Regions from separate parts of the Microbispora sp. H10836 genome, predicted to be linked through region 2. Evidence: riboswitches for the same ligand, from Rfam matches in the RefSeq annotation. Region 2 holds a riboswitch; the other holds the start of a gene.
The links. A riboswitch is a leader RNA that binds a small molecule or an ion and turns the genes downstream of it on or off. The one in region 2 is predicted to bind S-adenosylmethionine.
Positions count from the first base shown of each region.

Region 1 (3,201 bases), on a different contig from region 2:
GACGACCCGGCCGTGCCACTCGGGATGGGTGGCCAGGAACTCCTGGTAGGCCCGCAGGCCGCGCACGATGTTCTTGGACAGCTCGGTGCGGTCGATGCGCACGATCAGCCTGCGGTCGCCCACGAGGTCCCTGATCACGGTCATGTGCGACTCGACGTCCGGCTCGGCCGCCCGGGCCCGCAGCGCCTCGCCGTTCACCCCGAGCGGGTGGACGCCGATCCTGGTGATCCGCCCGTCGTAGGTCACCGTACGGGCGGCGTGGTCCACCCGGGCCCCGAGCAGCGCTTCGCAGCAGTCCATGAAGGAGCGGGCCCAGCGCGCGGTGAGGAATCCCGCGTGGTCGGCGCCGAGGATGCCGGTCAGCACCTCCGCCGCGACGTCCTCGGGCAGCAGCGCGAAGTATTCGGGCGGTGCCCAGGGCGTGTGGGAGAAGTGGCCGATGCGCAGGTCGGGCCGGTCGACCCGGAGCATCGCCGGGGTCAGCGTCAGGTGGTAGTCCTGCACCATGACGCGCGCCCGGGGCGCCGCCTCCTCGGCCAGGGCCAGCGCGAAGGCGCCGTTGTAGGTGCGGTACGACTCCCACTCGCGCCGGAACCGCGTGCCGAACTCGGGGGAGAAGGGCGTGTTGTACAGCAGGTGGTTGACGAACCAGAGGGTCGAGTTGGCCACGGCGTTGTAGGCCCGGTGGAAGACTGCGGGCGGGATGTCCAGCATGCGGATCGGCCCCGTCTCGAAGGCCCGGTCGAGCCGGCCGCCGGGCGCCTGACGCACCGCGCCCCGGTCGCCGTCCGACAGCGCCGCGCAGACCCACAGGACGCCGGTGTCCCTGACCACCTCGGACAGACCTGAGACCAGGCCCCCGCCGCCCCTGCGCATGGTCAGGCCGCCGTCCTCCGACAGGGTGAAGGACACCGGGCCCCTGTTGGACGCGATAAGAACGGTGCTGCTCATCTGGGTTGTCCCTCGATCAGAGCGGGCGCGCATGCCGGAAGATTAATAAAAGCCGACCTCCGTCAATAGGATGTCAACCGATCGCGGAAGGGCTGGATACGGCATGGCACTGGACGACACGACCGAGGACCTGGCCCGATCGGCTGCCCAGGGGGACCATCGCGCGCTCGGTGAGCTGCTGCGGCGCATCGAGCCCGACGTGCTGCGGCACTGCGAGAGGCTTCTACCGTATCGGCAGGACGCGGAGGAGGCCGCGCAGGACACGCTGCTCGCCGTGGCACGCAACATCGGCAGGTTCGAGGGGCGCGCCAAGTTCAGCACCTGGCTGCACATCGTGACCGTGAACTGTGCCAGGACCACCTACCGCTCGCTGAAGCGGCGCTCGTCGGAGCAGGCGGAGGAGCTGCCCGATCAGCGGCCCGATCCCCGGCGGGTGAGCGTCATCGCCGGGTCGCGGCTCGATCTGCTCGACGCGATGGAGGCGCTGGAGGCCGAGCGGCCCGACCTCGCCCAGGCGCTCGTGCTGCGCGACATCTGCCAGCTCGACTATTCGCAGGTCGCCGACCAGCTGAAGATCCCCCTCGGGACGGTCAAGTCCCGTATCCACCAGGCGCGCAAGTACGTGCAGAACGCCCTCGGCGAAGCATACGGCTGATACGAATCGTCTCGTTATGTGAGACAGCGGAACGGACACCGAGGACGCCGGGGTACAGTGCTAGAGACCTTTCTCGGAAAGGTTCCACAACTGAACATGCTCATCCAGAGGGGTGGAGGGACCGGCCCTGCGAAGCCCCGGCAACCTCCCCGGTGTCGAACTCGTGTCCACGAGGCCCGGCCGGGACAGGTGCCAATTCCGGCTCGCGGCCAGGGTGGTCGCGAGCGAAGATGAGGGAAAGGCCTCGCTTCATGGCGCACACCAGCACTGCCGCTAACACCGCCGCGAACACCGTCGAGTTCGGCCCCGCCACCGGTCTTTCGTGTCGCGAATGCGGCGCTCTTTATGAACTCGGTCCGATTTTCGCCTGTACGGAGTGTTTCGGCCCCCTTGAGGTGGCGTACGAATTCGGCGAGATCCGCCGGGAGGACATCTCGTCCGGCCCGGCGAACATCTGGCGGTACCGCTCCCTGCTCCCCGTCCCCGCCGACGTGGCGGCCAAGCCCAACCTCCAGCCCGGCTGGACCAAGCTCGTGAAGGCCGACAGGCTGGCGGCCGAGCTGGGGCTGCGGTCGCTGCACGTCAAGGACGACTCCGGCAACCCCACCCACTCCTTCAAGGACCGGGTCGTCTCGATCGCGCTGGAGGCCGCGCGCAACTTCGGCTTCCACACCCTGTCGTGCTCCTCCACCGGCAACCTCGCCGGCGCGGTGAGTGCGGCCGCCGCCCGGGCCGGCCTCGACTCCTGCGTGTTCATCCCCGCCGACCTGGAGCCGGCCAAGGTCGTCATGGCCGCGGTGTACGGCGGCCGGCTGGTCGCCATCGACGGCAACTACGACGAGGTCAACCGCTTCTGCTCCGAGCTCATCGGCGACGAGCTGGGCGAGAAGTGGGGCTTCGTCAACGTCAACCTCCGGCCCTTCTACGCCGAGGGCTCCAAGACGCTCGCGTACGAGATCGCCGAGCAGCTCGGCTGGCGGCTGCCCGACCAGATCGTCATCCCGGTGGCCTCAGGCTCGCAGCTGACCAAGGTCGACAAGGGCTTCCGCGAGCTGATCAAGCTGGGCCTGGTAGAGGACCGGCCGTACCGGATCTTCGGTGCGCAGGCCGAGGGCTGCTCGCCGGTCTCCCAGGCCTTCAAGTCCGGGCAGGACGTCGTGCAGCCGGTCAGGCCGAACACCATCGCCAAGTCGCTGGCGATCGGCAACCCGGCGGACGGGCCGTACGTGCTCGACATCGCCCGGCGGACGGGCGGCGCGGTGGAGGACGTGAACGACCAGGAGGTCGTCGAGGCGATCCGCCTGCTGGCCAGGACCGAGGGCGTCTTCGCCGAGACGGCGGGCGGCGTCACGGTCGGCGTGCTGCGCAAGCTGGTGCGCGAGGGGCGCCTCGACCCCGACGCCGAGACCGTGGTGCTGAACACCGGTGACGGGCTCAAGACGCTCGACGCGGTGGCCGAGCACGCCCGCCCCACCGCCGTCATCCGTCCCTCTCTCGACGCGTTCCGTGCGGCATTCGCCAACTGAAAGCGTTTCACAAGGCCCATCGGCAGCAACGAAAGCGAGCGAACAATGAGCGTTTCCGTGCGGATTCCG
Region 1 covers NZ_JABBWU010000021.1:136,052-139,252, reverse strand. Annotated here, with positions in the region: gene HHX30_RS31715 (trehalose-6-phosphate synthase) at 1-951, opposite strand, end outside; gene HHX30_RS31710 (RNA polymerase sigma factor) at 1,055-1,606, shown strand; SAM riboswitch class I at 1,704-1,843, shown strand; gene thrC (threonine synthase) at 1,858-3,132, shown strand; gene HHX30_RS31700 (MoaD/ThiS family protein) at 3,178-3,201, shown strand, end outside.
Region 1: another riboswitch for S-adenosylmethionine. It lies ahead of thrC (threonine synthase); the one in region 2 lies ahead of HHX30_RS33085 (DUF3293 domain-containing protein).

Region 2 (3,201 bases):
AGCATGCCGAGCGCGTTGGCGAAGTCCGCGAGACGCGACTCGCTCTGCGGCCGGACCAGCTCGACGACGATCCGGCGGGCGAGGATCAGGTCGTCCACGCGGCCAAGGCGGTCGAACTCCTCGCCGAGGCGAATCACCTCGTCGGTCACCGCGTACAGGAGCTCCTCGGCGTCGTCGCTGCCGGGGATCGGCTCGACGTCGGGGGCGCGGGCCGCCAGCGTCTCGATCGACCGGCGCACCTCGGCGTCGAGCAGGTGGGGAGCCAGAGCGCCGAGCCTGGCGCAGGCGTCGAGGAGTTCCATCTACTGGTCTTTCGGGGGGAGGAAGCCGGATAACTGAGATGTAAGGGGTAGGGATCACGACCCTAAGTGGCTGCTGTGAATCAAGTCCACAGAGTTTTGTCACGGTCCAGTGACGGTCGTCCGACGCGCGAGGCCGTACCGGCTGGGAACGCTGGGCCGGATGAACACGACGCGGGCGGCCGCGCCCGCGATTCCGGCGGCCCGGGCGCCATGGCAGGTGTCGCAGCCGAGAGCCGTGTAAAGGCAGGTGCGCCGGTCGTTCCAGTCCGTGCCGACAGCCCTCGACCTGCTGATCCACGGCCCTCCCGGGTTGCGGCAGACCTCGTCCCGGGCCTCGCCGGTCATCACGCAGGGCCGCCGGGGCAGCCGGGTGACGACGACCGGGTCGCCGTCGGCGAGGGGTTCCCCGGTATGGGTGCCGATCGGGGTCAGCAGCCCCGCCGTCCAGCGCAGGACGGCCGGCTGGCCGAAGCGGCGGGCGACCTCCAGCACGAGGCTCTCCTGGGCTCCCACCGCGACCATCGACTGCTCGGCCCAGGCGAACTCCGGATGGTGGCATGCGGCGTCGGTCCGCAGGCGCAGGCCGCGCTCGTGCAGGTCGTCGAGCAGCCGCCTGTGCGCGTCCAGATTGTGGGCCAGGCGTCCCGGCAGGCCGCCCGGGTTCCAGCCCGTCAGCACGTGCGCGACCTCGCCCAGAGGGTGCGGAATCTCGTCGGTGTCCGGCCCGCCGACCGCGGGGCCCACCCGCAGGATGTGGTCGTCCAGCGTGAGGCGGAGCACGGCGCCGGTCCAGGCGGCGGCGATGTCGGGCTGCTCGTCCGGGCGTTCTGCGACGAACAGATCGGCCAGGTCGCGCTCGGGGGCGCCGGGCCGGTGCACGTGCCACCGCAGCTTGCAGTGCGGGCACTGAGCGTAGTACACGCCGGGGAACGCCTCGATGACAGGCTCGCGCGGCCCGATGTTCATGCCGTTGTAGAAGACGCCGCAGCCGGGGCAGTGGGTGCGGCGCAGGGCGTAGGGATCGTTCGGGACGGGCATCACGCACCTCCGGGGCCTGGGACCCCGGTGGCCCGACCGGCCCCGGTGATCCGCCGTTCTCCGCGCGCCACGCGCGGAGCGGGTCGTCACCCGGGGCACCCGCAGCGGGCGGGATGCCGTCCAGCGAGCCGGGGCTTGGCGCTGGAACTCGTGACCCAGGCCGGGACATTAACGACGTACGCGTTGATGGTCAACATCTGGCCAGAAACCGGACTGCCGTGCCGGCATCCGGTCCGGGTCACGAGGCCGATCGCGCCCCTGGACGTTCGTCGGCCGGCAACCTCGCCTCACCGCGCAAGGTGCTCTCCAGGGAAGACCTGGCCGCTGCCGGTCCCGGCAGGGGCAAGCGCGGATCTCCCTGCCCACGGGTAAGGGGGTCCGGAACCACAAGGACCCTCATGACCGCGTCCTGGCACATCTACGGCACCGCCGCCGTCTGTTCGCGGCGGACGTGCTCGCGGCCCTCGGCTTCACCGTCCGTCGCGGAGACGACCTCCTTCGGGCCTGCCTCGGGTGCTGACAGGAGGCTTGTAGGGTGCGGTGCGTGACCGGTGAGACCGATCTGCCCACGCTGCTGACCACGATGCGCCCGCGGCTCAACCCTGGCCGCTACGTGTTCACCACGGTCGACGGCGACGTCCCGCCGGGCGTCAGGCCCGTCGTCACGGTCGCCGAGGAGGAGGGCCTCACACTGGTCCTGCCGCAGCGGGACGCCGACGCGGCAGGACTGACGTACGACTACGTGACGGGCTGGATCACGCTGCGCGTCCACTCGGCACTCGAAGCCGTCGGCCTGACCGCCGCCTTCGCGCAGGCACTCGCCGCCGCGGGCCTGAGCTGCAACGTCGTCGCCGGATTCCACCACGACCACCTCTTCGTGCCGTACGAGCGCGTCGGCGAGGCGGTCGAGGTGCTGGAGGACCTCGCCCGGCGGTCCGCCTGACGACTCACCGGCGGGACCGCGCCCTCCCTGCAGGCGGTCGCAGCATGGGCACCCGTAGCGGAGCACCGGCCAAGCCCGCCCGCGCCCCCAAGGACCCCGAAGCCGCCCCGCCCGGCCTGTTCTGAACCGGTAGCGGCTCTCCCCGACAGCGGTCATAGTTCGAGTGCGCCTCGGCGCATCCGCAGGAACCAGAGCGATTGCCTTGACCAGCAGTATCGGTGAGGGGCAGGGACACTCCTCCCTGCCCACCCGGCGCTGCGAAAGGAGCGAAGGGATGTCAGACCTTCCCCAGGTGATCACCACGAGGGGCAGTGACCGTTACCACGCCGGCGAGGAATGCCCCATGTGGCTGGCCGGCCGGCTCGGCAGCGAAAGCCAGGGCAACCGCCTGCACAACGTCCTGCGGATGTCCGAAGCGGAGGCCCGAGCCGACGGCTGGACGCCCTGTCCCGGCTGTGTCGGCACCGGACACATGTGAGCTGTTAAGCGAGAGGAGTACCTTCTCGGCCTTTTCCCTTCCTGGAGAGGCCGGGATTCCAAGGGCTCGCGAGCGGAGGTAGCCTGCGTGGGTTTCGCTGACACAGAAAGGTCTTTTACGGCACCTTCCTGAGGCCGCCGGATCAGCTCTGTCCCGTGGGTATGCCGCAACCGATGGGAGCCCCCAGCGCCGACGTTCCCGGCTGGCGTGACCTCGCCCAGCATGATCAAGATGAAAGCGCAACACGGTCACGGACTTGATTCCGGTTGGGTCGATATCGGTTTTCCGGCGCCTTTGCCGCTGTGACGTCTTTTATCGGCATAGTAGTTTGCGTTCATGTTCAGCCCATTTGCTGCATGCCGGGCAGCCGCTCTGCGGCCCACGGTCGTCTGGGCGGCCGTCGCCGGGGTCATCGCCGCCGGGTCGCCGATCGCGCTGGG
Region 2 covers NZ_JABBWU010000023.1:124,797-127,997, reverse strand. Annotated here, with positions in the region: gene HHX30_RS33090 (tetratricopeptide repeat protein) at 1-302, opposite strand, end outside; gene HHX30_RS33085 (DUF3293 domain-containing protein) at 402-1,340, opposite strand; SAM riboswitch class IV at 1,388-1,496, opposite strand; SAM riboswitch class IV at 1,577-1,695, shown strand; gene HHX30_RS33080 (ACT domain-containing protein) at 1,885-2,283, shown strand; gene HHX30_RS33075 (hypothetical protein) at 2,558-2,761, shown strand; gene HHX30_RS33070 (vanadium-dependent haloperoxidase) at 3,098-3,201, shown strand, end outside.